2 regions of the Arthrobacter sp. YAF17 genome follow, and region 1 is predicted to be linked to the other one. Evidence: predicted binding sites of a transcription regulator. Region 1 holds the regulator's gene; the other holds the start of a gene.
The links. Region 1 encodes LexA, which represses DNA repair genes until DNA is damaged. Its sites were predicted from a motif close to TCGAACANNTGTTCGA; they were not measured.

Region 1 (14,577 bases):
GGCGGCTGCCCTCTGCGTCCCCGGCTGACGTTCCGGGCCGGCAGTTCCCTGTCGGCGAGTGGATCGCCAGGGTGGATTCCCGGGGAGGTTGACGGGCGGCCCCGGGTCGAAACGGTAACCTTGGAGCATGGACGAACCCCTGGCCGCGGCCGCCGATCGCAACACCGCCGCTGACCCTGCTGCCCTGAGCGGACTGACGTTTTCCAAGGGCCACGGCACGGGCAACGACTTTGTGCTCCTGGCCGACCCCAACGGCACGCTGTCGGTGACGCCGGAGCAGGTCGCAGCCCTGTGCGACCGCCACCGCGGAATCGGCGGCGACGGACTGATCCGCGCCGTCCCGTCCCGGTTGCTCGCCGAGGGCCAGGAGCTGCTGACCCGGCACCCGGACGCCGAATGGTTCATGGACTACCGCAACGGCGACGGCTCACTCTCCGAGATGTGCGGCAACGGCGTCCGCGTCTTTGTGCACTTCCTGATTGCCGAAGGCCTCGTCGAACTGCCTGCCGGCGAATCACTGACCATCGGCACCCGCGGCGGCGCCAAGACCATCGTCCGCACCGCCTCCGGCTACGCCGTCGACATGGGCCCTTGGGAATTCATCTTCCCGGGCGAGGCCACCGCCCGGGCCATGGATTCACTGGTCAGCGCGGCGGGGCTGGAGGTCGCCCGGCCCGCCCTGTCCGTCAGCATGGGCAACCCGCATACCGTTGTGGCACTGGCAGAACTCGCCGAGCTGGAGGCCACGCAGCTGTTCACCGCACCCCACGTGGACCCCACCCCGCCGCACGGAACCAATGTTGAGTTCGTGGTGCCGTCCGAGCCGCTGGTCCACGAAGGCGTAGGAACCATCACCATGCGCGTTCATGAGCGCGGAGTCGGAGAAACGCAGTCCTGCGGCACTGGCGCCTGCGCGGCCGCCGTCGCGATCCGCCACTGGGCCGGCCAGGGTGCCCCGGATGCGTGGAATGTCCATGTCCCAGGCGGAGTCGTCGGCGTGAAGTTCTTCCTCGGCGCCGCGGGCCACGAGCACGTCGAGCTCAGCGGCCCCGCGGTGATCGTCGCTAGTGGGACGCTTTCCTGACCCGAAGGATCCGGAACGACTTCGAGGTGCTCTCGCGCGTCACCGCGAAGCTGCTGTCCAGCTCTGCTGCGAGCCAGCGCTGCAGCGAATCCGACCCCAGGTTCTTCTGCACCACCAGCCATGCGGAGCCGCCCGGCGCCAGCCGGGGAAGCCACAGGAGCAGCAGGGCGTGGAGCTCGTCCTTGCCGATCCGGATGGGCGGGTTGGACCAGATGGTGTCGAAGCGAAGCTCGGGGTCGACGGCGTCGGGCGTGCTGGCCGTGACGTTGCCCAAGCCCAGCAGTGTGGCGTTTTCGTTGGTTAGGGTCACGCAGCGCTCGTTGACGTCCACGGCGTAGACCCGGGAATGCGGTGCCCGCAGGGCCATGGTCAGCGCGATCGGACCCCAGCCGCAACCAATGTCCAGCAAGTTCCCCTGCGGCGCGGGGGATGGGGCCTCGGCCAGCAGCACAGCCGTGCCTTTGTCGATGCCGTCCGGGCTGAAGATACCGGAGGACGTCTGCAGTTGCCGCGTGGCACCGGCAAGCTCCACGGTCAGTGGCTTGCGGGTGAACGGCCCAGAGGGCTGGGCGCTGAAATAGTGTGCAGACTCCATAACTGGCTAGATTAGTTGGCCGTCGGCCCCTAGAGGAAACCGCGGCGGCCGGCCGGAGCCAGCCGGGCCGTCTGCTAGTGTTAAAAACATGTTCTTGATCTTCAAGTAGCCGGCACGGGCCTTCCGTTCTTCACCGGAGTCCCGTCCCCGCAGCGACGCAGGTAGTTACCTTCCGCTCAGTGCGCCACCCGTGATTGTCCTGAAATGGATTCGCCGCTGGCGCCCGAACTTGGAGTTTGGCAGCGCTCACTGGAGCCCGGCCCGGGCGGAACAACTCCCTCCTCAAGGCAGAACCCATGCCTGTTCCCTCCCCGTTTCCACCGCTCCGGCCCGGAGCCCACCCTGCCCCCGGCACCGCTGCCGCAGGCATCCCAGGAGGCCATGAATGACCAATAGTCGTCAGCCCAGCGCGAATACCGCCCCGCACAGCACCGATCGGCACTATTCTGAAACTGCCGAACCTCTAAAGGAGACCATGACCAGCCAGCCCAACACCGGACCCGATTCAGCATCCCAAGACATGAGTCCTGCGGAAATCCAGGCTGTCATCGACCGGATCCTCGCCAAGGACACTCCTGCCCGGAAGGCAGCCCCGGCCGCCGGTGATCCCGCTTCGGTGCTCGGCAAAGCGCAGGCGATCTCCCGGCTGGACGAGGAGCACAGCACCTACGACGGCGACCAGCAGGACCTCGCGGAACGGCACGCCCTGCGCCGCACCGCCGGGTTGTCCACCGAGCTCGAAGACGTCACCGAAGTCGAATACCGGCAGCTGCGGCTCGAGCGCGTCGTGCTGGCCGGCCTTTGGACGGAAGGGACCCTTGCCGACGCCGAGAACTCCCTCCGGGAACTCGCCGCGCTGGCCGAGACCGCCGGTTCGGAGGTCCTGGACGGTATCGTCCAGCGCCGCCAGAAGCCCGATCCGGGCACCTTCCTCGGCTCCGGCAAGGCGCAGGAACTCAAGGACATCGTGATGTCCACGGGCGCGGACACCGTCGTCGTCGACGCCGAACTGGCGCCGTCCCAGCGCCGCAGCCTGGAAGACATCGTCAAGGTCAAGGTCATCGACCGCACGGCCCTGATCCTGGACATCTTTGCCCAGCACGCCAAGAGCCGCGAGGGCAAGGCCCAGGTGGAACTGGCCCAGCTCGAATACCTGCTCCCGCGCCTGCGCGGCTGGGGTGACTCGATGTCCCGCCAGGCCGGTGGCCAGGTGGGCGGTGCCGGTGCGGGTATGGGTTCGCGCGGTCCGGGTGAAACCAAGATCGAACTGGACCGCCGCCGGATCCGCACCCGGATGGCCAAGCTTCGGCGTGAAATCGCCGCAATGAAGCCGGCCCGGGAGACCAAGCGCGCCAACCGCCGTCGTAATTCCGTGCCGTCCGTGGCGATCGCCGGGTACACCAACGCCGGTAAGTCCTCGCTCCTGAACCGGCTGACCGACGCCGGTGTCCTGGTGGAGAACGCCCTGTTCGCCACCCTGGACCCGACGGTCCGCAAGGCCGAAACCTCAGACGGGCTGGGCTACACCCTTGCCGACACCGTGGGGTTCGTCCGGTCGCTGCCGACCCAGCTTGTGGAGGCGTTCCGCTCCACCCTGGAGGAGGTTGCCGATTCGGACCTGATCCTGCACGTCGTGGACGTCTCGCACCCGGATCCGGAAGGCCAGATCGCTGCCGTCCGCAAGGTGTTCAGCGAAGTCGACGCCCGCAAGGTGCCCGAAATCATCGTCCTGAACAAGGCCGACGCCGCGGATCCCTTCGTGATCGAGCGGCTGAAGCAGCGCGAACCGCGCCACGTGGTGGTGTCGGCGCGCACCGGCGAAGGCATCCCGGAGCTACTCAAGGCCATCAGTGAAGGCATTCCGCGGCCCAGCGTGAAGCTGGAGCTGCTCATCCCCTACAACCGCGGGGACCTGATCAGCAAGCTGCACGAAGCCGACGCCGAGATCCTCAGCCTCGACCACGAGGAAGCGGGAACCCGCGCCGTCGTAATGGTGCGCGAGGGACTGGCCGCTGAACTGGATTCGTTCATCAGCAATGACTGAGGCAGCGGTGACCGGGGCGGACACAGGCACGGGCGACCCGGCGGGGGAGGACGACGCAGGAACCGGGGCTGCAGGAACCGGGGCTGCAGGAACGGACGCCGGAGAACGTCCGGCACGTTCGGGCGGCAGGACCGGCGGGGAGTTCGTTATCGAACTCCTCGACCGGGCCGTGTCCGGGATGGGCGGCCAGAGCCGCGACGGCCAGCACGAAATGGCCCGGCAGGTGGCGCAGGCGATTGACAGCGGCGACCACCTGCTGGTCCAGGCCGGCACCGGCACCGGCAAGTCACTCGCCTACCTGATCCCCCTGATCGCCCATTCGCTCGTCAGCGACAAGCCCACGCTGGTCTCCACGGCCACGCTGGCACTGCAGACCCAGATCGTGGGCCGTGACCTGCCCCGGCTGCTGAAGACCATCACCCCGGCGCTCGACCGGCCCGTCAAAGTCGCCCTCGTCAAGGGCCGGTCCAACTACGTGTGCCGCCACAAGCTCGAAGGCGGCTTCCCCTCCGAAGAACCGTCGGAGGGCCAGCTCTTCTCGCTCGGCGAGGACACCTCCGTGCCGCACTTCGCCGCGGCCATGGGCGGTCCGTCCTCCCAGCTCGGCAAGGAGGTCGTCCGGCTGCGCGAGTGGGCCGAGGACACCGTGACAGGGGACCGCGACGAACTCCTGCCCGGCGTCACGGACCGCGCCTGGCGGCAGGTCTCCGTCACCTCCATGGAGTGCCTCGGCGCGCAGAAATGCCCCCTGGCAGCCGAATGCTTCAGCGAACTGGCCCGGCAAAACGCCGCGGACGCCGACGTCGTGGTCACCAACCACGCGATGCTGGCCGTCAGCGCCTTCGAAGGCCTCGCCGTGCTGCCGGAATACGACGTCGTGGTGGTCGATGAAGCCCACGAGCTCCAGGACCGCGTGACCGGCGCCGTGTCCGGCCAGCTTTCTGTGGCCATGGTGCACGCCGCCGCGTCCGGGGCACGGAAGCACGCCGGCATCACCGTGGACGCGCTGAACAACGCCGCATCCAACCTCGAACTTGCCATTGAGGGCGTCCCCAGCGGGCTTATGCCCAACGGCCTCAACAGCGAACAGCTGGACTGCGTGGACCAGTTGCGGGACGCCTGCCGCGCCGCGCTCTCGGATTCCAAGGGGGACAGCGCGAACACGGCCGACGGCGGCCGCCAGCTCGCGCGCTCCCGGCTCATGGTGATCCTGGAACTCTGTGAACGGCTGCTGGCAGCACGCGAGAACCGCGAAGTGGTCTGGTTTTCCCGCAACAGCACCTTCGACCCGCAGCAGGGCTACTCCCAGCCCGACGAGTCCGCCCCGGCGCTGGTCAATATCGCCCCGCTCAGCGTTGCCGGGCGGCTCCGCGAGGGCCTGTTCGCGGACCACACGGTCATCCTCACCTCGGCCACCCTGGCGATCGGGTCCGCTTTCGAACCTGCTGCCGGCGGCCTGGGCCTGGTGGGTCCAGGCGCCCCGAGCTGGACCGGCGTCGACGTCGGCTCTCCGTTCGAATACCCCAAGCAGGGCATCCTGTACGTTGCCAAGCATCTGCCCAAGCCCGGCCGCGGCACGTCCCCGGAAGCGCTCGACGAACTCGAGAAGCTGATCCGGGCCTCCGGCGGCGGGGCGCTGTGCCTTTTCTCGTCGCGGCGCGCCGCCGAGGACGCTGCCGAGGCCTTGCGGCCACGGCTGGACATGAGCATCCTCTGCCAGGGGGATTCCACCATGACGGCGCTGGTGAAGCAGTTCGCCGACGAGCCGGACACCTGCCTCTTCGGCACCATGTCCCTGTGGCAGGGCGTCGACGTGCCGGGGACCTCCTGCCGCCTCGTAGTGATCGACCGGATCCCGTTCCCGCGGCCCGACGATCCCCTGATGACGGCGCGGTCCCGGGCCGTGGCCCAGGCCGGCGGCAACGGCTTCATGAGTGTTTCCGCGACCCACGCTGCCATCCGTCTGGCCCAGGGCGCGGGCCGACTGATCCGCACGACGACGGACAAGGGTGTGGTGGCTGTGCTGGACTCGCGGCTGTCCACCGAACGCTACGGGGGATTCCTCCGCGCCGCCCTGCCGCCGTTCTGGCCCACCACGGACCCCGCCATCGCCGTCGCGGCTCTGGAGCGGCTCGCGAAGGAATCAGGGCAGCCCGCCACGTAGCCCCGCCGGGTTGGGACCCTGCCGGGACATGTGACCGGGCCGGGATGCGGGTCCCCGCGGCGTCCGCGGATTTTCCGGGACCCTGCCGCCGCCGGGGTGCCAGTAACCGGGAGGAACGCGAAAGGCCCCGTCCGGCGTGAACTGGTCAACGCCGGCGGGGCCGTGTTCGCAGGGACTGGGCAGCTCTGAGCTGCCGGGAGGTTCAGTCCTAGAGGGAGCGCAGCACCGAGACGACTTTGCCCATAATGACGGCATGATCGCCGAGGATGGGCTCGTACTGGGTATTCTGCGGCAGCAGCCAGGTGTGGCCGTCACGCTGGCGGAAGGTCTTCACTGTTGCCTCGTCATCCAGCAGGGCGGCCACAATGTCACCATTGACAGCATCGCCCTGCCTGCGCACCACCACCCAGTCACCGTCGCAGATGGCCGCATCGATCATCGAGTCACCGGCGACCTTGAGCATAAAGAGCTCGCCGTGGCCCACCAGCTGGCGGGGCAGGGGCATAACGTCCTCAACCACCTGGTCGGCCAGGATCGGTCCGCCCGCGGCGATCCGGCCCACCAACGGCACCATGGCGGTATCCGTGGCACTGGCCAGCTCCGAAACAGACAAGCCGCCGACACTGCGCAGGCCGCTGGACTTCTCGACGCCTGAAATTTTCGCGGTTCCCTCATCGAGGGTCAACGGCATCAGCACTTCCATGGCCCGAGGGCGCTTGGGATCACGCCGCAAGTAGCCGAGCTTCTCGAGCTGCGAAAGCTGGTGGGTCACGCTGGAAAGGCTCGCGAGGCCCACCGTGTCGCCGATTTCGCGCATGGACGGCGGGTACCCGTTGTCCGTCACGGAGCGCTGGATGGTCTCCAGAATCTTCTTTTGCCGGACGGTAAGGCTCTTGGGTGGCCGGGCTGCCTGCGGGCTCCGCTGGGTGGCCCTGCCGCCAGTGGCTTGTGCTGCCATGTTCGCCAACGCCTTTCCGTTCCGCCCGGCCGCTGTGGCTGCAGCTGCCGGGAACTTCCGGCCTGAAATGTCAGACCCTGCTGATCAACTGCAGAAGTGGTTGTTCTTTGACTCAAACGTAGGCCAGCCACACAGCTTTTTCAAACATTTGTTCTAGCGAGTCTCGACAATGTTCGTCAATAAGTGCTAAAACAGAACTAGCAAGATTCGAATATGTGTTCTAGTTTGGCGCAGTTCGGTTGGAACAGGTTATTCGTCTCTTTGTTCGAAGGTCAGGCCGGTTGGCGGCGGGTACGTGGAGTACGCCGGGCGGCACAGTATGGTCCAGGAGGGCTCAGTTCATGTCAGCATCAAGCGCGTTTCACGACACTTTCGGCCGCGACTCATTCGGCGACTATGGCCGGCCCGGCACCGGCACCGGCAGCGGCACAGGTCAGCCCGGCCAGTCCGGCCCCAGCGGTCGTGCCGAACAGGCAAAGCAGGCGCCGCTTAAGCTCACCCGGCGGGGGCGCTTCGTCTTCATTGGGGTGCCGCTCATCCTGCTGGCCGCACTGGTTCTCTCCTTCAGCGGATTCCTCAACGCCCCGGCAAAGGCGGCGGACTCTGCCGCCGAGCTGTCGTTGACACCCACAGTCTCGGTAACGGTGCAGCCCGGCGAATCCTTGTGGGCCATCGCCGAGGCAGTGGCGCCCGAGCGCGATCCCCGCGACGTCGTCGCCGACATCATCCAGCTGAACAACCTCGAGGCCGCCCGCGTCGTGCCGGGCCAGGCGCTCTTCATTCCGTCCAACTAGTTCGTTCCGGCCAGGCAGCTCCATCCAGATAGCTCAGGGGTCCCGTCGCTTGAGGGTCTCGAGGCGTTCCGCAGGGCGCCGACAGCCCCGCAAAGCGTCACAGTTTCCGGGCCCGCCGCGAACTCACTTAAACTGGACAAGTGACTGACCAGTTAGAGCGCCTGAACCGACTTCCCCTCCGGACCAACCTGCGGGGCCTGACCCCCTACGGGGCACCGCAGCTGGACGTCCCCATCCTGCTCAACGTCAACGAGAACACCCACGGCGTCCCGGCCGACGTCCTCGCGGCCATCTCCGACGCCGTCACCATTGCCGCCGCCGGACTGAACCGCTATCCGGACCGCGAATTCACGGAACTGCGGGAGGCGCTGGCCGAATACCTCGGGCACGGACTGGCCGCGGACAACATCTGGGCCGCGAACGGCTCCAACGAGGTTCTCCAGCAGATCCTCCAGGCCTTCGGCGGTCCCGGCCGCACCGCCCTTGGTTTCCCTCCCACATACTCCATGTACCCGCTGCTGGCTTCCGGCACGGACACCGGGTACATCGCCGGGATCCGCGCCGATGACTACGGGCTCAGTGCCGAGTCGGCCGCCCGGCAGGTCCGCGAACTCCAGCCGAACATCGTGTTCCTCTGCTCCCCGAACAACCCCACCGGCACCGGGCTTGGCCTGGACGTCGTCGAGGCTGTCTACGAGGCCGGCGAGGCCAGCCAGACCATCGTTATCGTCGATGAGGCCTACCACGAGTTCGCCCACAACGGCACGCCCAGCGCGCTGACGCTGCTGCCCGGCCGGGAACGGCTGATCGTTTCGCGCACCATGAGCAAGGCCTTCGCCCTGGCCGGAGCCCGTGTCGGCTACATGGCGGCAGCCCCGGAGGTCACCGACGCCCTGCGCCTGGTCCGGCTCCCGTACCACCTCTCGGCCATCACCCAGGCGACAGCCCTGGCCGCCCTGCACCACCGGGTCGCGCTGATGGCCGACGTCGAGGACATCAAGCGGCAGCGCGACAGGATCGTGGCCGAACTGCAGCGGATGGGCCTCAAGCCTGCCGCCTCCGACTCGAACTATGTCTTCTTCGGCGGTCTGGACAACCCGCACGAGGTCTGGCAGGAACTGCTGGATGCCGGGGTGCTCATCCGCGACGTCGGCATTCCCGGGCACCTTCGTGTCACCGCCGGGACTGAGACGGAAACCACAGCCTTCCTCGAAGCCCTCGAGCGGATCCTGGCCGGCCGCGCAGTGCAGCGCGCCTAGACTTAACCCAGGACATCCACCCTGCCCTGTTCGCCGGGCACCGTCGTCATCCAAAGGACACCCACATGAGCACCACCGGAACAACCGCTGCCGAGGGCCGGACCGCACGCATGGAACGGACCACCAGCGAGTCATCGGTGCTGGTCGAGATCAACCTGGACGGCACCGGCGTCTCGGACATCAGCACCTCGGTCCCGTTCTACGACCACATGCTGACGGCGCTGAGCAAGCACTCCCTGATCGACATGACGGTCAAGGCCACCGGCGACACACACATCGACGTCCACCACACGGTCGAGGACGTTGCGATCACCTTCGGCGAGGTCCTGCGCACCGCCCTCGGAAACAAGGCCGGGATCCGCCGCTTCGGCGAAGCCACAGTGCCCCTCGACGAAGCCCTCGCGCACGCCGTCGTCGATGTCTCCGGCCGCCCGTACCTCGTGCACGGCGGAGAACCGGCAGGCCAGGAGTACCACCTGATCGGCGGACACTTCACCGGTTCCCTCACCCGCCACGTCTTCGAGGCGATCACCCTGCACGCCGGCATCTGCCTGCACATGAACGTCACCGCCGGCCGGGACCCGCACCACATCGTCGAGGCCCAGTTCAAGGCCTTCGCCCGCGCCCTGCGCGCCGCCGTCGAACCGGACCCGCGCGTCGAGGGCATTCCCTCCACCAAGGGTGCGCTGTGACCGGCAAAGTGCTGAAGGACGGCGCCATCATCGACCCCGACGCCGGCGCGAAGCCGGCGTCGCCCGAGGGCAAGCCGACCGTCACGGTCCTCGACTACGGCTCCGGCAACGTCCGCTCCGCCGTCCGCGCCCTCGAGCGTGCCGGTGCCGAAGTGATCCTCAGTTCCAAGCCGCAGGACGTGCTCAACGCCGACGGCCTCGTGGTGCCCGGCGTCGGTGCGTTCGAAACGGTGATGCGCGAGCTCAAAGCCGTCGACGGGATCCGCATGATCGGCCGCCGCGTGGCCGGCGGCCGGCCGGTCCTGGCCATCTGCGTCGGCCTCCAGGTCCTGTTCGAGGCCGGCGTCGAGCACGGCACCGAAGCCGAAGGAATGGGGGAGTGGCCCGGGAAGGTCGAACTCCTTCCCGCCGATGTCGTGCCGCACATGGGCTGGAACACCGTATCCGTCCCGGAAGGCTCCAAGCTGTTCGCCGGCGTCGAAGACGAACGCTTCTACTTTGTGCACTCCTACGGGGTCCAGCAGTGGGACTTCGACGTCATCCAGCCGCGGATGGCGGCGCCCCTGGTCACCTGGTCCGAGCACGGTGCCCCGTTCATCGCGGCCGTGGAAAACGGCCCGCTGTGCGCCACACAGTTCCACCCCGAAAAGTCCGGCGACGCCGGGGCGCACCTGCTGCGCAACTGGGTTGAGAGCCTGCGGGACCGCTCCCGGGCCGCGGAATCAGCGGCCCCGGACTCAGTGCGCGCAGAAGCCGTGCCGTCCGACGCCACTCTGTCCGACGCCGCCCCGGAAGCCGGGACCGCCTAGATGTGGTCCATCGTGCTGATGGGCCTCGCCGGGCTGCTCGTCGGCGGAGCGCTGTCCTTCCGCCAGCAGAAGAGCCCGCGCTGGGTCCAGATCGTGTTTTACGTCCTGGCCGGGATGGCGCTGCTGGCCGCCTACCTCCTGACCCTGCCTGCCGCCTGACCACCCGCAGCGCCCCGACCACCTGCCGTCCCTGAAGAGCTGAGGATCCACGATGACCACCGAAACCCCGCTGCCCGTGCTCGAGCTGCTGCCCGCCGTCGACGTCGTCAACGGCCAGGCCGTGCGCCTCGTCCAGGGCGAGGCCGGCAGCGAGACGAGCTACGGCACGCCGCTGGAGGCTGCACTCAACTGGCAGCAGCAGGGCGCCGAATGGGTCCACCTCGTGGACCTCGACGCCGCCTTCGGCAGGGGCTCCAACGCCGAACTGCTGCGCGAAGTGGTCGGCCGGCTGGACATCAAGGTGGAACTGTCCGGCGGCCTGCGCGACGACGAGTCCCTCGAGAAGGCACTGGACCTGGGCGTGGCCCGCGTGAACCTGGGCACCGCGGCACTGGAGAACCCAGAGTGGACCGCCCGGGTGATCGAGCGCTTCGGCGACAAGATCGCCGTCGGGCTGGACGTCCGCGGCACCACGCTGGCCGGCCGCGGCTGGACCAAGGAAGGCGGCGACCTCTGGGAGGTCCTCGGACGCCTCGAGGAGGCCGGTTGCTCCCGCTACGTCGTCACCGACGTCACCAAGGACGGCACCCTCCAGGGCCCTAACGTCGAACTGCTGCGCCAGATGGTGGAAAAGACCGGCAAACCCGTCGTCGCCTCAGGCGGGATCTCCAGCCTCGAGGACCTCAAGGTCCTGCGTTCCCTCGTGCCGCTCGGCGTCGAAGGCGCCATCGTCGGCAAGGCCCTCTACAACGGCAACTTCACGCTGCCCGAGGCCCTCGACGTCGCCGGCCGCCGCTAGGAAAGCCCGCAGCATGGAGCACCGGCCCACGGGCGGCAACGCAGCTGACAACCACGTCCCAACACGCCAGTTGCCCGGACACATCGCCGCAGCCCTGGCGGGCGCCGGGGGAGCGACCGACTCTGCGGGCCAACCGTGGGCGGGGCGCAGTCTGTCCGGCGAGGACGCTACGATCCACAACTTCGAGGACGACGACGGCACCCCCGAGGCCGGCTACCTCGCCGCGCTGGCTGCCCTCGAAGCGGGCGACGGCGATGAGGCTGCGGTGGTGGCATCGCTCGCTACGGCGCGGGTGTTTGTGCCGATCATCGCCACACTCGCCGAAGAAGGCGAAGGTGCCGGCGGCCTGCACTCCGACAAGCAGGCGGACATGGCGCTCGTAACCCTCAAGGCCCCCGACGGCCGGACAGCGATGCCCGTCTTCACCTCTGCGGCTTCACTCGAGGCCTGGCATCCCGAGGCGCGCCCGGTAGCCGTATACGCGGCCCGCGCTGCACTCTCCGCGGTCGCCGAGGGGGCGGAACTGCTCGTGCTCGACCCCGGGTCCGCTATCACCTTTGTGGTGCGCCGGCCCGCGGTGTGGGCCCTTGCCCAGCAGCGGGACTGGACGCCGTCGTACGCTGATCCCGAGCTCGCCCGGAACCTCGGCGAGGCCGCAGTTGGCTTTCCCGCGGTCCGCCGTGTTGAAATTCATCGGGGCGGGGGAGTTGCCGCGGTTACGGCCGAGGGAAGGCAGCTCCCGGGCGGAGGCTCCGGCCCGGAGCTCCGCGTGGTGCTCTACCTTGAAGACGGACTCGACGCCGCCGGCGTCCAGTCCATCGTGTCCGGCCTCAACAACGCCTGGGCACGGAATGAAATATTTGCTGAGCGGGTTGACTCGATCGAGGTCAAATTGCAGCGCGCAGCACAGTAGCTGACGGTCGGCCGGGGACATCCTGGGTGCTGCCGGGGGCAGTACCAGAAGGAAATAGTTTCGTGAACTTCGCGCTTTACCGGGATCTGCTGGCCGTCCGGCCCATCAGGCGGCTCCTGCTGGTCGGGATGGTTGCCCGCATACCGCACTCCGCGGCCGGGGTCCTCCTGACCCTGCACATTGTCCTGACCCTCGGCCAGGGCTACGCCGCCGCCGGCGCCGCCGCCGCCGTGATGACCATCGGCATCGCCGTTGGCGCACCCTGGCGCGGCCGGCGCGTTGACACCGTCGGCCTGCGGCGGGCGCTCATCCCGTCCGTCATCTCCGAAGCCGTCATCTGGTCCGTTGTGCCGCACGTGTCCTACGAGGTCCTGCTGCCGCTGGTCTTCGTGGGCGGCCTGCTGACGCTGCCCATCTTCAGCGTGGTGCGCCAGTCCCTCGGCGTCCTCGCCACAGGTGAGCAGCGGCGCACGGCGTTCGCCCTCGACGCCATCTCCACCGAACTGGTCTTTATGATCGGCCCCGCGGCCGGCGCGCTCGTCGCCACGGCCGGGTTCTCGGTCCTGGGACTGACCATCATTGGCATCGCCACCTCGGTGTCCGGACTCTTCCTGATGTGGTTCAACCCGCCGACCCGCAGCGCCGAGCCTGTCCCTGGGTCTGAACCAGCGTCCGACGCCGAGTCCGATGCGGCGTTTGAGGCAGGCCAGCAGGAGGGCGCCGAAGTCGCCGTCGTCGCCGCTGCCCCGGCCCACCTGCAGGAAGCCGCCGCCGAGCTCGCCCCGCTGGCCGCCGCCGGGGAAAGGCGCCAGCAACGCGCCGGGCTGCGGCAGAAGGTCGTCCACAACTTCGCCTGGTTCACGTCAGCCGTGGCCGCCGTCTTCGCCGTCGCGGCCGGGGCCGGCATGGTCCTCAGCGGCACCGACGTCGGAATTGTGGCCGCCCTCGAATCCGGCGGGCACCAGGCCGAGATCGGGCTGGTGTTCCTCTTCTGGTGCGCGGCCTCGGTGGTCGGCGGCCTCATCTACGGCGCCATGCACCGGCCCATCTCACCGATCCTGCTGCTGCTGGGCATGTCTGCGCTGACCATTCCGATGGCGTTTGCGCAGGACACCTGGACCCTGTGCCTGCTCTCGCTCCTGCCGGGCCTGCTGTGCGCGCCCGTGCTGTCGGCAGCCTCCGAAAAGGTCGCCGAACTCGTCGATGAGCGGCGCCGCGGCGAAGCGATGGGCTGGTACGGCTCGGCCCTCACCGGGGGTGTGGCCCTCGGGGCGCCACTCGCCGGGGTCTTCATCGACGGCGTGGGCCCCTGGGCCGGATTCGTGGCCGTGGGGCTGGGCGGCGTCGTGCTGTGCCTCGTGGGGCTCGCGCTGCAGCACCTACGCCGGCGGCGGCTCGCCGCAGCCTGAGGCAACCGGGGGCCTCGCCGCCGGCACCCGTAACGCCACGGGCGTTAACGACGGCGGCGGCGGACTGACCGAAGTGGTCCGTCCGCCGCCGCGTTGTAGCTTGTGCCGCGTTGTAACTGGGGTTGGGGTCTAGTTGACCGGGCCGGTGTACTTCTCGCCCGGGCCCTTGCCGGGAGCGTCCGGAAGGGTGGACTCCTCGCGGAAGGCCAACTGGAGGGACCGCAGTCCGTCGCGCAACGGTCCGGCGTGCTGGGAACCGATCTCGGGAGCCGCGGCAGTGACCAAGCCGGCAAGGGCCGTGATCAGCTTGCGGGCCTCGTCCAGGTCCTTGAGCTCCTCGGCGTTCTCCTCGGCGGCGAGGCCAAGCTTCACGGCGGCGGCGCTCATGAGGTGCACGGCAGCGGTGGTGATGACCTCGATCGCGGGCACCTCGGAGATGTCCCGGATCTGCTGTGAAACGTCGCCCTGGGTGCTGGCGGGCTCGTAAACGTGTGAATTACTGTCTGAAGTGCTCATGCTGGTAAGCTTGTCACAGACCGACTGATTGTCGTTATTTCGTTCCGGATTCAAATCTAGATCTTGATTTAGATTGACCGGAGCGTTCTGACAGCCGGAACCCGTCTGCAGCCAACATGCTAGTCATGCAGGTGCGCCGGACGGGATTTCTTCTGTAGAATCGACTTTCAGTTTGCAAGCGGAGTTCTCTCCCACCCGCGTCAGCCGCTCTCCTTCGGGAAGCTTCGGAAGAAGCAAGGTTGCCGGGTACCTGGTCGGGCATTCTTCCCGGGCGCCAGCCCTGGTTTGATGCATGCCGCCTCACGCGAGGCAGGCAGTTCCGATCTTCGAGGCCTTCGATTGCTCCGGCAATTGGGGGCCTTCTCTTTTTGCCGGTGGAGTA
Region 2 (14,577 bases), on a different contig from region 1:
GCGTCGTTGTCCCATAGTCCCGTGACCCTTGCCGTGGCCTCGGAAATCATCGGGATATAAACCACGCGCTTGTCGTTGCCGCCCAGGTACCAGGACCGTGCAGCACCAATCAACCTAACTTCCGGGTCCTGCGTTTTCCCAGCTGCATACTGCTTGGCAAGTTTGCGGATAAGGGTAGCCGCCTTGGGCAGCACGTCCCTTTCCAGGTTGTCAGGGTGCGGAACCCTGGCGTAGCGCGAACCCACCCAGCGTCCGAAGTTTCCGCGTTGGGGTGAGGAAAGCGGATGAAGAACCTTAACGCTCGGGTGAAGCAATGCCGTTTTATCGACACTTGTCAGGAACCTGAGGTCGGCTATGGGGAACTTACCGTCCACGCGAGGGAGCTTGTTTCCGTCCGGAAGAGGGAAGAACCGGGGTGACCCGGGTCCGGAGGCCAGGGTCTGCCACTCCTCGGCCGGAACGTACTTGACCGGACAGACGACCAAGCAAGGCTCAGTGCGCGGATCGCGGACGATGTCGCAGTCTTGCGTTATGACCACGTACCAGCCCACATCACTCTCGATACTCAGGGACCAGACTTCCTCGCCGGGTTCACGCTCGGCGAGCCCTTCATGTTCCGCCGTGGAATGCCACGCGGCACTCGCGCCAACCCCTACGATATTCACTGCCCCCAGGGAGATCACATCCCCTTGTGAAATAGTCCTCAGACGAGTCATAACGTTCGCCAAATTGAGTGACGCCTGCTGGGCGGCTGTCTCGTTCAATATCTTCTCTTCCGTTTGGAGGCTGGTTCCGTTAACAAGCCTCAATCATCGGCTGGCCGCGACCAGCACTCTGCGTGCATGACCCAATACCTCGTCGAACACAGAGTCTGTGTTGCGGCCGTCCGTTCCTTCGTCTGATGCAATGTCCTCCCGCTCAACTGTCCGAGTGGCCCTCAGGTCCTCCCGGAGTCGAGACTGGGGGCTGACGCGCACCTCTGGTCCGGCGACAAGCTTCCTGCCCTGCGGTGCTGCGGATGGAGCCAGGCGCGTAGGGGCTGGTGACAGTGTTGAGGCAAGCGCATCACGTACTTCTTCGATGTCGTAGCGTCGATGCCCCTTGGGTGTCATTTCGAAGGGGATGATTCCCTCCCTGGCGTAGCGGCCTATCGAGTCCACGGAGATACCCAGAGCTGTTGCGACTTCCTTTGGAAAGTGTGTACGTGAAACTGAAGCACTCATAAGGAATCCTTTAGATGTTTGCTCATTTTAGATTTTGTCGTTTTTAGATTTTGTCGATTTTAGGATTTTTAATTTTTAGTTGATTTATGTTTTTGAGTGTCTTAGCTCTCTGCAAACGGCGAGCTTTGCAGGTTTCGCAGGTCCTGCACGGTTTGTGGGCTTTGCAGGGTTTGCAGGGTTCAATCATCCTTCAGCCTTGACTTGGTGTCAAGATGGATGGTCAGTTGAGTGTCCAGTCAGACAGTCACTTCCTTCCGGACTAAGGTCGACTCCCCGCGTTTCGCGTAGACCTTCAGTTCCACTGGACAGGCCCGTCACAGCACCAGTTCAGTTGAGAGGGCGTCCCACCTCTAAGGAAATGGGACACGTTTGTCCGATTATCCGTTGAGCCTTTCCATCGGCGGTCCGCCACAGGACGAGTCACGGACCGGCGACGATGTAGGCATGAGTTCACAAATGCCGATAGCTATACGAGCCACCGCATATTGGAAAACGCGTCGTTGGTTGAGGAGTCGGTATCTCAGCATTCGGTATGACGCGCGGTTCGCGGACGGGCGTGAGGAGCACGACGTCAATTTGGACGCCGTGCTTCAGGGATCCCGCTACCCCGCGGACTACTGGTCCACGAAAAACGGCGCCAAGGGTCCGAATGCCGGCCCAGGTCTGATCGGTGATGGGTTGGCCGTTCACTCTTCTTCGGTTGTTTCGTCGGCGTCGCTGATGTTTTCCAGGAGCCACTGGGTGGAGAGCGGTTCCCGGCGGAGCGTGGCGGTCCGGAGGGAGGAACGGGTGCCGGAGCGGACCTGAACCTGCCAGTATTCGATGCTGACCAGGTCGCCGCTGCCTACGGCTGCTGTGCGGCGCGTGTCCCACCATGCATCTCTTCCGAACCAGTGCCGGGATTCCGTGTCGGGATCGACCAACCAGATCTGTCCGTCGTGGCGGATGGCCAGGGGTTTACCTGCCGCGTCGAGTCGGACCAGTGTGTCCTGGATCTGGGCGGGGGCTTCGGGTGCAAGGGTCATCGGGGTGTTCTTCCGTGGTGCTGTCGTGCAGGTGTGATTGTCAGGCCGCTTTGACGAGGGGGAGTTCGTCCCAGTGAGTGGTGTACCGGGGGGAGAGCATGTCCCGTTTCATGGTCCAATCCGGCCCGCCGCGGATGCCGCCGTGGCCCAGGCCGATGGAGCCGCGCCCGTACCGGCGGGTGATGTCTTCCAGGAGGGATCCGATGTGGCGTTCCTCGTGCTGGTTTTCGAACAGGGCCAGGGGTGCCTGGTTGCCGGTGGGGCGGAGGTCGGTGACCATGATGCCGGCCCTGGCGTACCGGATGCCCTCGCAGATGCGGGGCAGGAGCGCGTGGGCGGCTTTGGTGAGCAGTACCGGGTCGGCGGTGGGCATCGGCAGGGCAATGCTGACGGAGGGGTAAGAGGTGTCTTTCGGGTTGAAGTGGGAGGTGCCGGCGAACGCGGTGAGGACCTTGGCCTGCAGACCGTGTTTGGCCAGCCGCGCCGAGGCCTGCTGGCCGTAGACGCTCATGACCTGTCGGATCCCGGCGGCAGTGGTGATGGGGGTGGCGAACGAGCGGGAGAAGATCAGCTGGTCCCGGCCGATTCGTTCTTCCTCCATCGGGATGCAGGGGGTGCCCTGCAGTTCCAGGACGGTGCGCATCATGACCACGGAGAAGCGGTCCCGGATCATGACAGGATCGGCCCGGGACAGGTCAAGGATCGAATGGATGCCCAGGGCGTTGAGTCGTTTGGTCAGCCGGGTGGCGACGCCCCAGATCTCGATGACGGACAGGCGCCGCATCAGGGTCTCCCTGTCTGTGGCGGGTACGGAGTCCCAGTGGCAGACCCCGCCGAAGGCCGGGTTGTTTTTGGCCCACTTGTTCGCCAGCTTCGAGATCGTTTTCGTCGGTCCGATTCCGACGCAGACCGGCACCCCGACGTTTCGCCGCACGGTGGCTTTCATGTCCCGGCCGAGGGCCAGGAGTTCTTCGGGGGTGCCCTTGACGCCGAGGAAGGCCTCGTCAATGCTGTAGACCTCCAGCCAGGCCGAGTACCGGCCCAGGAGCTCCATCACCCGGGCGCTGATGTCGCCGTAGAGCTCGTAGTTACTCGACAGGGCAACGAGTCCCCATTCCTTGGCGCGGGGGGCGAGTTTGAACCACGGCTCACCCATGGGGATGCCGAGGGCTTTGGCTTCCGGGGAGCGGGTGACGGCGCAGCCGTCGTTGTTGGAGAGCACGATGACGGGCCGGCCCTCCAGGGCGGGGTTGAAGGCCCGTTCGGCCGAGGCGTAGAAGCAGTTCACGTCGACGTGCGCGATCTGCGGCATGTGCCGCATCACCGCCGGCTTAGACACGGCCGGCCCTACAGCCGGTGGAGGCATCGGGTCGCCACGCCCCACACCACCAGATCGGATAAGGACGGTACCCGGATATCCGGGTACGCGGGGTTTTCTGCCTGCAGCACGACCCCGGCACTAGTGATGCGCAGCCGTTTGATGGTCAGTTCACCGTCCAGGACCGCGACGACCACGGATCCGTCCACCGGTTCCAGGGCACGGTTGACGATCAGTTCATCACCATCGCTGATCCCTGCCCCGGTCATGGAGCCCCCGGACACCCGCACCACATAAGTGGACGTGACGTCCTTGATCAGGTGCTCATTCAGGTCGATCCGCCCGTCGAAGTAGTCCTGCGCGGGCGAGGGATACCCGGCCGCGACAGCGACCGGTGAGATCAGCACCGACAACAACGACGCCCCCGCCTTTATCACGCGGGGACCAATAACAACGCCCACAACACACCTTTTATTCGAATATATCTTCGAATAATCATAGCTCCCGGGACCGACAGTAAACATACTTTGCCCAAATGCCCGGCGGAATCCCCAGAGCTCGCACATTTCGCTCCACGCTCTGCAAGAAACTTTGGCGTGAACCGCAGGGCGTGAGGCGACCTAGGAGCTCTTCCCACAAGCGGCCCAGCGGACAGTTAGGAGCATGAGCACGTGCGTCCGACATCCCCCAAATGAGTGTCCGCCGCACGTGCTCATGAGGGCGCCGTGGTGCTGGCTTCAGATCGCTGCAGTGGCTGAACGGTTCAAAGGCTTGCCAGCGCTCCTGCCTTGTCGGCCAGGGCCTGGATCCTCGGGGCCAGATCCTTGATAGCGGCAGCGTTGTCGGCCTCAGCTTGCTGCTGGGCAGAGAGGGCTATCCGGTCCAGTTCGGCCCGGACACCCGTGGTTTGGGAGCATTCATAGAGCGCTGAGGCAAGCACTGATTCCTCCGCTGTGGGGATGTAGGGGTTGGCTGGTGTTCCAGGGATGATCTCCACGCCTTTGGTTCCTGTAGGGGTGGGCCGTTCCTCGTCGGGCCTTTTCAGCCCGCCGAGCGTGATGCCGAGGTCCATTCCCCAGGTTCCGCCGCCGGTGGTGACCGGATGTCCTTGATCGGAAAGGCATTGGGCGAGCTTTGCGGACCAGCCCGGCATTGATGTTGAAACAGCGTTCATGGGTGCCGCGAGGAGTCGGGAATGCAGCTGGTGATACTGGAGTACTGTTGCCTCTGCGTCGTCGCCTAGGGCCTGCCAAGCCTGTTCGTTGCATGTGTCGCTGATTGCTTCGTAGGCGGGGTCGTGGGACATGAGTTTGGCAGGGCTGGCTGGCACGGGGTGACCGAAGCCCTTGGTTGCGGCGTCTTCAGCCGACGCGAAGAAGACGTCCTCAGCGGACACATCGTTCTGGTCCTGCACCGTGCTGAGCTTATTTGGGATGAGGTTTGCAACATCGGGGAATCCGTTGTCGGCGATACAGCGGAGCCTCGTTACTGTCTGGGTGTGCTGGATGCGCTCAAGCCGGTCTGCAATGGACGTGCTGAGGGTGGCGCCCGCGGCAATGGAGTCCAAAGCGACGCCCCCTTCAGCTGCAGTGACCTTGACTCCGGAAAGTTGGGTGGACGATGCGCATCCGGCTAGCAGCAGGCCGCAGACCGCAGCTCCTGCCACTAGCCCTCGGCGTACGAACCTTGTTGTCTTTGGTGCGTTGAGTCGTTCCATGATGTCCCCCTTGGTTATGGATGGTTTCCGCCCCGCGGTGCGCGCCGGAAACCGGAATGGATTTTGGGTGCAGAGATTAGCGGTACGACGACTCGTGCCCCGTCATACCTGTTGTTGATTGGCCTGATCAGGCCTGTTGGAGTACGGGCGCGACGGTGCGCCGATGGTGCCAGCGCAGCCATAGGGCGGCGATAGGTGACGCTACAAGGACAGCGATGGTGAGCGTCTGGAGATCCTGGGCGGAAAGGACGCGTGGCAGGAAAAGCTGAGCCATCAATGGAAGTGCAAGTATCGAGAGCGCCACCGCCCAGTGCCGGCGGATTGCGGGGGCCGCCAGAGCGGCTGTACCCAGGATGAGGGCCAGTCCAACGGAGTAACTGATGGAATGGGAGTCGACCGCAACGACGCTGCGCGCGTTGTAGAAGAAGATGGCCCGGCCAGGGAGTTGGAACACCGTAACGGCCAGCAGTCCTGCCGTGAGCAGCGGAGTGCCCCATCGGACCAGCCGCAGCTGGTGGACAGTCCGGGTTGCGTTGCCGGCAAGAGCCAGTACAGCGGCAAGCACCATGACCACGGACACGACAGGTGGCGGAGCCATAACCCCACCGATCCAGCTGGACAAAGGCAGAAGTACTGACATCAGGACAGCGAGGATCAGAAGTTGCCGGCGGGCAGCACTGCGCTGCAGTACCGTGGCTAAAAACACCGCGATCCACACAATATAGGTAGCTGCCGAGAGGGTCACGAATGGTCCCAGCTCCACCAGCCGCTCGGAGAATCCCGCCCCGGTGGGGCGCCAGCGCAGGCTGCCGGCCCGGACCCAGGGTCCCCATTCGCCCAACAGCAGCATCAAGATTGCCATCGAGGTGCCCAGCATCGTGGCGAGTGTCGAGACACGGTCGCGGCCCCGGGGGGCTACCTTTCCAACAATCAGCAGGAACCGTGCCGCAGTGCCGCTGACGAGAATGTTCGCCAGATCGGGGACGGTAGCCCTGCTGCGCTGCGCTGCCGCGGCCACATCCAGGAACACCCCGATGAGTTCCTCCCCGGACTCTGCACGCCACTGCCTGGGATATGAAGCCCGGACAGCTCTGCGGTAAGTGGCCTCCATCCGCGCTTCGGGGCTCATGCGGTCATCCCGGCGGCGCGCGCTCTCAGATTCGCCAGTGCGTGCCTGGCGTTGGCCTCCAGCCGGGCAGCCTCCGCTCCCAGGCGCTGCGCTCCCTCGTCCGTCATTTCGTAGTAACGCCGTAACCGGCCATCAACGATCTGCTCACCGGCCGGGACGACCAGCCCTTCTTCCTTGAGCCGGTCAAGAACGGCATACAGGGTTCCCGGCTTCATTTTCACCCGGCCCTGCGAGAGGGACTCCGTCTCGGCCAGCAGGGCGTAGCCGTGCATCGGGCCACCGGCCAAGGCCGAGAGGACCAAGAACGTCGGTTCGCGCATCTCCTGCTTAGTCATTCAAGGAGAATATTCATTTAAAGTGACTATGTAAACCCTGAAACAGATTCATTTGGGTGTTTCCGAGCTATTCGTTCAATAGCTACTCCGCAAACTACCGAGAACCCGGGCGCCAGCGCGGGGCTTCGGCGGACGGCTTGAACGCCAGTGGGGACAGCCTGAGCTGTGCGGAGGGGGCTCCACCTGTCCACAATGGGCACAACCCGGAGGGCTCCCGCTGCTGGCCCGGATTGGTGCCGGTACGCGGCGGGCGCCTGTCCGGGGTTATGAGGAAGCCTCCGCGCGAATCCCAAGGGACTCAAGCGCGGAGGCGCCCGGTTCTCCAAGCTGGGGGGACTGGAGAACCAGGCCCAGTCTATGCCCGCGCTCCCTCACGGATTGCGGCGAAGCGGGGTCTTTCCGGTCACAGTCGTGGACGCCGGCCCCGGGTCCTGCCGGCCTGCCAACCGGGAACGGTCTCGTCCAAGGCCTTGGCCTTCACCGGGTCCAGTTCACCGCGGCGCCGTTTGTACCGCTGCGTGTGGATCCAGACCCCGAGGGTATGTTCCCGCTCTGAGTCGTAGCCGTGGTGCCGCGGCCAGTCGTGGCCTTCGGCACGGAATTCCACGAGGTCGGCCAAACGGCCCTGCCACCGGGCCTCGTCCGTTGCTTCCCTGCGGTTCCCGGCCCACCCCGGCACCCGGGCCAGGCCCTGGCGGTAGGTAGGGTCCAGGGTGCCCTGGGCCGCTTCGCGCCGGCGTGCGGAGAGCCAGCGCGCCATCGACCTTTCGCCCCGGTCGCCGGCCCGGTCCTCGGGGAGCCGGCCTTCAGCCAGGACCCAGGTGATGACCTCCGTCATGCGGGCAAGGTCCGCGGGGGAGGGGTGAGGGACGGGGGCGGCGTCGGCGGCGGCCCGGTGTTCGGCTTCGAGTCCCGGGTCCTGGCGGCGGGCGATCACCAGGTGGTAGCCGACGGCCGCCGGTTCGGCGCGCACGAGCTCAGCGATGCGTTTCCGGCTCAGTCCGAGCCGGTACATCAGCACCCATTCAGCGTCCGGGGCACGCCGCAACCGCCTGTCCATAATGGACCCCATCCTGCCACGGCCCTGCGCACGAGACGGGCGGAACCCCCGGCCCAAAGGCGCTGCATGTGGAGAGTCCGCTGCTGCGGCCCGGCGGCCCGGTCAGGTGTGGCAGTGGCAGGGCTTCGCCGTGCCTAGACTGTTGCTTTTTCCACCCGTCGGAGCCTGCCTTGCCGGGTGGCTCCGGTGGTGGGTTAGGTCAGGTCGGGGATGTCAGTCCGTGCCGTTGAGGTCGAAGTCCAGGTCGAGGTCCAGTGGCGAGTTCAGCCGTCTCCAGGTGGAGGTGACCGGGGCGGTGGTCAGCGCCCGGGCGACCGGCATCCGGTCTGCGGCCACGAGCTGGTCCAGGTTTAGGCCAGTCAGGGCGGCAATGTCTCGGATGGGGACCTGGAAGGTGCGGAACGGGCCGAGCGGGGGAGCCTCGTCGATGGCGCCGGGCCGCGGGACGTCGGGCAGGTTCGCGAGCTCGGGTGTCTGGTCCACGATGTAGCCGGTGGCGGCGAGGTCCCCGTGGTGGAGGAATAGTGCGACCTTGAAGTACCGCAGCGGGATGTTGACACCGCGGTAGACGGGGTCGGTGTCACTGAAGATCGGGCCGGTGAACACGACGAGCCGGCGGCCGTTGTCGGCTGCGTTGCGCTGCAGGTAGGACTCCAGGCCGAGCCAGAGGTCCAGGCCCTGGTTGAACTTTGCCGCCTGGGGCGCGGCGTTTGTGTAGTGGAAGGTGTCCTCGTTGGCCCGGGCTGCCTCTTCCCGGGTTTCGCCCCAGACGGCTGAGGCCCGGCGGACCAGGTGGCCGCGGTCGATGTCGTTGCGGGCGTAAACCCTCTCCCCGGTCTGGTGGTTTTCGCCGAGCCGGGGATCGAGCCGCCACTGGATGCCGGATCGGTCCAGGTTTATCAGCTTCGCCCCGTCGATGCCCAGGGCCGTCACCGCGGCCAGGCGTTTGTCCGGGCGCATGAGTACGGAGAAATGGGTGTAGGGCAGAAGGACTGTCTCGACCCCTGCCAGGGTCGGAACAGGCACCGGCACACCGAGGAACCCGGCGTCGAAACCGGACCGGCCCGACAGATCGCGTGCAGCAGCGGAATCCGCCCCGACCAACAGTTCATCCATGCCCGGACCCTAACAGCTGCCGGGGACAACGAAGTGAATGAACCACCCGCCCAAAGGTCCAGGCCCCGAAATTGGAACCCTCGGCCCGGCCCGCGGGCACCGCAGGTCCACACACAGTGCATTCGGGCGTCCGCTGGCGCGGCCGGCTGTTGGGTCCAGCGCTGTCCGTCGCAGGGCTCCGGCCCGCCCCGGCCCGTGTTTCACGTCTTCGACGCTTTTTGGTTGCTGTCCTCCGGATTCTAGGCGTCCGCTCCACCCCGTCTAGCCCCTCCTTCGTCGGGGCCCGCGGTGCAGGAAATGTCCCTCCGGCGCTCCTGCGTCGCTGATTTCCTCCAGGAATTTCCCGCACCTTGCCCTGCGGGTAGACAGGGCTCCGTCGGCCGCCGAGCAAGCGAGCTTGCCAGCAACCAAAAAACAACGGGGGGAGAGGGGACGCTGGCCGGTCACCTAAGCCGCCCCACCCACCGAAATCCTTGGGCAAAAAGGAGCAACACCATGAACGCAATCACCACCAAGACGGTGACCACGCAGGACACCGGCGAAACCATCGACGGAGTGACCGTGCTGGGCGACTACCACCTCAACGGCGGCTACGACTGGATGGAACTCATCGGCGAACACGGCTGGGCCGTCATCCCCAGCTGGGGCGCAGACGGCTGGGACCTGGGCAACTGGCCCTACGTCATGGTCGCCGCGACCCGCACCGCGGACAACATCGGGAACCTGTTCGGCGTCGCCACCTATTGCGAGGGTGACGTGACCTGCACGTACTACCGGACGAAAGCCCGCCAGTGGGACGCGATCAGCGAGCAGGCATTCTTCCACTGGAAGAACGGCCAGGCCCACGGCCCTGACGACCTGCCCGAAGCCGCCGCGGAACTCCCGTCCCGCTACCGGATGCCCTACATGTCCAACGTCGCCTAAGACCCAGCCGTACCCTGCCGGGCGGGAAACCGCCCGGCAGGACCCCAATCCTCAGGAGCCAAGAACCATGACCACGAGAAACAGCATCCCCGAAAACCCGGCCCAGACCGTGGTGTTCCTCGAAACCCTGGCCACCATCGTGCAGAAATCCCCCGTGGCCTACAGCCCCGACGCAGCGGCGGACCTTGCCGCCCACATCAGGGGCATGGCCGAAGCCGTGACCACGGACGCCCGCGTGGACCCCGCGCTCCTGGTCACCACCCGGCAGCACGCCGCGCTGGACTGGCACAACGAACTCGTTGCCGTCCTCTTCGCCGCCGACCACCGCCCCGAACTGCACTAACCGCGGCGCAACGGGCCGGGGCCAAGGAAAGGGGCCCGGCCCGCCCCCGGAGGTCGGGCGGTCCGCCGCCTTTGGTCGGGTAGCGTCGCTGGTCACCGGCGGCGGACCGCCATCGGCGGGACGTTCGTGCAGGAGCCGGCCAGGATGCCCGACTCACCCCGACCTCGGGGCCGGCCAAGCAGGGGAGCGGTCCAACCCGAAGAGGAAGAGCATGCTCGCAGGGCTCGCTCCCATCGGGCGTCCGCTGGCGCGGCCGGCTGTTGGGTCCAGGGCTTCCGTCGCAGAGCTCCGGGATCCCTGGCCCTTTCCCACGTCTTCGACGTTTTTTGGCTGCTGTCCTTCGGATCGTACGTGCCCGCTCCACCCCGTCTAGCCCCTCCTTCGTCGGGGCCTGCGGTGCAGGAGATGTCCCTGCGGCGCTCCTTCGTCGCTTATTTCCTTCGGGAATTTCCTGCCCCTTGCCCTGCGGGTAGACAGGCCTCCGTCGGACACAGCTCCGCAAGCTCCGCCAGCAGCCAAAAAACAACGGGGGGAGAGGGGACGCTGGCCGGTCACCATGGCCGCCCCACCCACCGAAATCCTTGGGCAAAAAGGAGCAACACCATGAACGAGAAGCTGAACATCACCGGACCCGCCGACCTGCTGGCGGCAGTCCCGCACCTGCTGGGCACCACGCCCGCCGAATCCTTCGTCATCATCACCGCGCAGGGCGGTACGCTCGGCGTCACTCTGCGGGTAGACGCCCCCGAGCACGCAGAACCGGGCGGATACGCCCAGACCCTGACCAGCTACGCGGCCCGCGACGAGGAAGCCACCGCGTCCTACATCGTCGTCTACACCGACGAACACCCGGACGGCTACCCCTACGCCGCCCACGTCGCCGCCCTGGTCAACGAACTCGCAGCGGCCCGGATGCCGGTCCGGAACGTCTGGCTCGTCACCGCCACACAATGGTCCGAGTTCGGAACCGACGAGAACCACCCGCTTGCGGAGATCACCGACAGCCAGGCCAACGCCGCACTGACCTACTTCGGCAGCGCCACCGACGTCGACGCCTACAACCCGTCCCTGCTGGGAACCTGGGCGCAGCACGTCGAAGCCCCCGAGAGCACCGCGGAAGAGACCGACGCCGCGTGTGAAGCGTGGGCGTCTCTGCTCAAAGGGGAAGGGACCCCCGACCAGCAGAGCGCCCGGTACCTTGCCGCCGCGCTGCAGAACACCTTCATCCGGGATTTCATGTTCCGCGAGACCATCACCGCGCACAACGGCAGTTTCGGCGACGTGATGCTCGGAAAGTTCACCGACCGGCCCGACTGGGACCGCATCGACCGGGCCGAAGCAATGGCCTTCGAGCTGATGAAAGCAGTCCCGGCAGGTCAGCGCGCACCCATGATGGCGCTGATGGGCTGGCTTCAATGGCTCAAAGGCAACGGCACACAAGCAGACCGCTACCTCAAGCACGCCCTCAACGACGTTCCCGATTTCCGTCTCGCGGTCCTGCTGCGCGAATTGATCGGCCGCGGCTACGTCGCCGACGTCGCCAAGGATGCCGAAACGTCCTACCGGCGCCGCATCATCTAAGCGGACACAAAGGCCGGGCCGGGTCCCCCAGGCTCCCGGCCCGGCTTTTCCGGTGGCGGGGCGGCCTCCCCCGCTGCGCTCCTCCGGCCGCCCAAACGCTCGCGCGGGCGGAGCCACCTACGGGCCCAGAGGGACCTGCTACAGCTAGCTCAGTGTTGCCGGAGGTCTTTTTGTCTTAGGTCGGTGATAGTGGGGTCTTTTATGTCTGTGGTTGTCGGTACGCTTTAAGAGTGCCAAGTATGGCAGCTGGATTAAATGACTGAAGCCCGCGGGAACGGGCTTCAGAATCCTGATCCAGCCCGGTGAACCGGTCATCTGGACCAAGGGTGTATGCGACTACACACCTCTAGGTTATGTCCTGATGGTGGCTGGCGGCGAGTCCGTCTGCAACGGTTCCTTTCTCGTGCACGAAAGGAGACCGCTTTGGCAAAACGAAAGCATGGGCAGCAGCCGCCGTGGGCGATGCTGGGCTTCGTAGTAAACGTAGCCCGCTTGGTCTTGTTTTTGATCAAGCACCCGCCGCTCTTTTGACCGATTGGGGTGCGGCCGACATCTTGCGCCGGCCGCACCCCAACGGAACACGAACCCAACGAAGCCGCCGGGAGTTTCCGATACGCTGAACCGATGAACACGGCACCGACCAGGGGAGCGCGAGCATGAGCCACGAGTACACCATGACCGAGGACGACGCCCTACCCGCAAAGCCCAGCCTGGCCGAGGACATCATTGAGCTCAGCCTGCTCACGGCCGGCGAACCAACCGGCCCGGTTGACGCCCGCTGGGCCGACGAAGAGCACAACCGGTTCTAACGACCAGGCAGCGAGACGCTGCCCCACAGATTTCCTTTGCCCAAGGGAAAACGAGAAGGCCGGCACCGCAAGGTGCCGGCCTTCTTCATGCCCGGGACCTTTCCTGGGCTTGCCGCCATAAAAGGGCCGCCGCGAGGCTGTTGAGGGTGAAGATGAATAGGTCGCCGGCGATCGGCCGGACGATGAAGAGATCCAGGATCACCAACGCCAGCACGGCGCCGGCAGCGACCGTGAACACCATGGCCAGGGCTCGGTAAACCCGCCGAGAATTCCACCCGGTACCGTGACCCGCACGGCCCCGGGCGCCATTCGGCGGGACCAGGTCATCCATGCACCCACCATACGCATGAAGGGCGTGCTCGCAGGGCTCGCTGCCATCGGGCGTCCGCTGGCGCGGCCGGCTGTTGGGTCCAGGGCTTCCGTCGCAGAGCTCCGGGATCCTTGGCCCTTTCCCACGTCTTCGACGTTTTTTGGCTGCTGTCCTTCGGATCGTACGTGCCCGCTCCACCCCGTCTAGCCCCTCCTTCGTCGGGGCCTGCGGTGCAGGAAATGTCCCTGCGGCGCTCCTGCGTCGCTTATTTCCTTCGGGAATTTCCTGCCCCTTGCCCTGCGGGTAGACAGGCCTCCGTCGGGCACAGCTCCGCAAGCTCCGCCAGCAGCCAAAAAACAACGGGGGGAGAGGGGACGCTGGCCGGTCACTTGAGCCGCCCCACCCACCGAAATCCTTGGGCAAAAAGGAGCAACACCATGAACACCAACCCCACCCTCGAAATGCTCGACCCGGCCACCCTGACCGTCGACATCAACGTCCGCAAAGACGCGGCCCTGACCGCAGACTTCATCGCCAGCATCAAAGAACACGGCGTCATGGAACCCGTGATCGCCCACCGCAAAGACGACGGCACCGTGCACGTCCTGATGGGACAGCGCCGCACCCGCGCCGCCGTCGAAGCCGCCCGGCCCCAGATCCCGGTGATGATCATCGAATCCCCCGAGGAAGCAGGACGCATCGTGACCCAGGTCGTGGAGAACATCCAGCGCGCCGAGCTGACCGAAGCTGACGAAGCCGACGCCTACCACCAGCTGTCCCTGATCGGTGTCTCGGCCGCCGCGATCGCCAAGAAGACAGGCCGCACCAAGACCACCGTGGAAGGGGCGCTGAAAGCCAAGTCCTCGACCGCCGGAGCCGCCGCCCTGGGCAAGGGCTACACGATTGATGAAGCGCTCATCATGGCCGAATTTGAAGGGAGCCAGGAGGACACGGAGGAATTGGAGTCCGTGATCGCGGACGAACCCGACCAGCTCCTGCACGTCGCGCAGATACTCCGGGACCGCCGCGACCGCGCCGCCGCCCTCGCCACGCTCATCGAGGAACTGGAGGCGGAGGGCAAGACCATCGTGGAGGACGCCGGGCACTACGCCAACGAAGAGAACCTGTACGTCTCGGCCGCGAAGCGGGCCGACGGGGAACCGGCCACCGACGAGGACGCCAACGCCTACCTGATCAGCACCGACTACCGGGGCCAGCACAACGCCACCCCCGTCATCACCGGATGGAAGGACCTGGGCTTCACCCCGAAGTACGAACGCTACGACGGCGGCACCCAGGCCCAGAAAGGCCCGATGACCGAGGAACAGAAAGCAGAGCGGAAAACCCTGATCGCCAATAACCGCGAGATGGAAAGCGCTACGAAGGTCAGGCGTGAGTTCGTGAAGACCCTGCTGTCGCGGAAGACCGCGCCGAAGGGCTGGCAGTACTTCACCGTCCACGCCATCACCCATAACCCCGAAACCGCCAGCGGCTACGACGGCAAAGTCGCCACCGAAATGCTCGGAACCAAAACCGGGGAAGATACCGACCGGTGGGGCTGGAACCCGCTCCGGGACCACACCGCCAAAACCACCGCGCGCCCCGAGTTCTCCCTCATCGCCCTGATCTGCGCCGGGTACGAGAAGACCATCCAGAAAGACTCATGGCGTTCTGCCGAGAAGCGCCA

Region 2: a site for LexA is predicted at 4,042-4,057, ahead of AB4Y67_RS13530 (LexA family protein). Genes of this name have one in related genera too.

Annotation. Positions count from the first base shown of each region.
Region 1 covers NZ_JBFRDB010000009.1:45,756-60,332, reverse strand. Annotated here, with positions in the region: gene miaA (tRNA (adenosine(37)-N6)-dimethylallyltransferase MiaA) at 1-28, shown strand, start outside; gene dapF (diaminopimelate epimerase) at 128-1,084, shown strand; gene AB4Y67_RS09040 (class I SAM-dependent methyltransferase) at 1,065-1,679, opposite strand; gene hflX (GTPase HflX) at 2,155-3,723, shown strand; gene AB4Y67_RS09030 (ATP-dependent DNA helicase) at 3,716-5,887, shown strand; gene lexA (transcriptional repressor LexA) at 6,096-6,845, opposite strand; gene AB4Y67_RS09020 (LysM peptidoglycan-binding domain-containing protein) at 7,187-7,639, shown strand; gene AB4Y67_RS09015 (histidinol-phosphate transaminase) at 7,780-8,898, shown strand; gene hisB (imidazoleglycerol-phosphate dehydratase HisB) at 8,964-9,590, shown strand; gene hisH (imidazole glycerol phosphate synthase subunit HisH) at 9,587-10,399, shown strand; gene AB4Y67_RS09000 (hypothetical protein) at 10,400-10,558, shown strand; gene priA (bifunctional 1-(5-phosphoribosyl)-5-((5-phosphoribosylamino)methylideneamino)imidazole-4-carboxamide isomerase/phosphoribosylanthranilate isomerase PriA) at 10,611-11,357, shown strand; gene AB4Y67_RS08990 (SseB family protein) at 11,371-12,270, shown strand; gene AB4Y67_RS08985 (MFS transporter) at 12,333-13,679, shown strand; gene AB4Y67_RS08980 (DUF1844 domain-containing protein) at 13,809-14,195, opposite strand.
Region 2 covers NZ_JBFRDB010000015.1:15,983-30,559, reverse strand. Annotated here, with positions in the region: gene AB4Y67_RS13550 (hypothetical protein) at 1-764, opposite strand, end outside; gene AB4Y67_RS13545 (MerR family DNA-binding transcriptional regulator) at 810-1,223, opposite strand; gene AB4Y67_RS13540 (hypothetical protein) at 1,910-2,248, opposite strand; gene AB4Y67_RS13535 (Y-family DNA polymerase) at 2,289-3,569, opposite strand; gene AB4Y67_RS13530 (LexA family protein) at 3,596-4,027, opposite strand; gene AB4Y67_RS13525 (hypothetical protein) at 4,330-5,133, opposite strand; gene AB4Y67_RS13520 (hypothetical protein) at 5,411-6,412, opposite strand; gene AB4Y67_RS13515 (PadR family transcriptional regulator) at 6,409-6,747, opposite strand; gene AB4Y67_RS13510 (helicase associated domain-containing protein) at 7,151-7,807, opposite strand; gene AB4Y67_RS13505 (DNA/RNA non-specific endonuclease) at 8,021-8,923, opposite strand; gene AB4Y67_RS13500 (hypothetical protein) at 9,419-9,847, shown strand; gene AB4Y67_RS13495 (hypothetical protein) at 9,915-10,190, shown strand; gene AB4Y67_RS13490 (DUF4192 domain-containing protein) at 10,794-11,771, shown strand; gene AB4Y67_RS13485 (hypothetical protein) at 12,428-12,580, shown strand; gene AB4Y67_RS13480 (hypothetical protein) at 12,666-12,821, opposite strand; gene AB4Y67_RS13475 (ParB/RepB/Spo0J family partition protein) at 13,328-14,577, shown strand, end outside.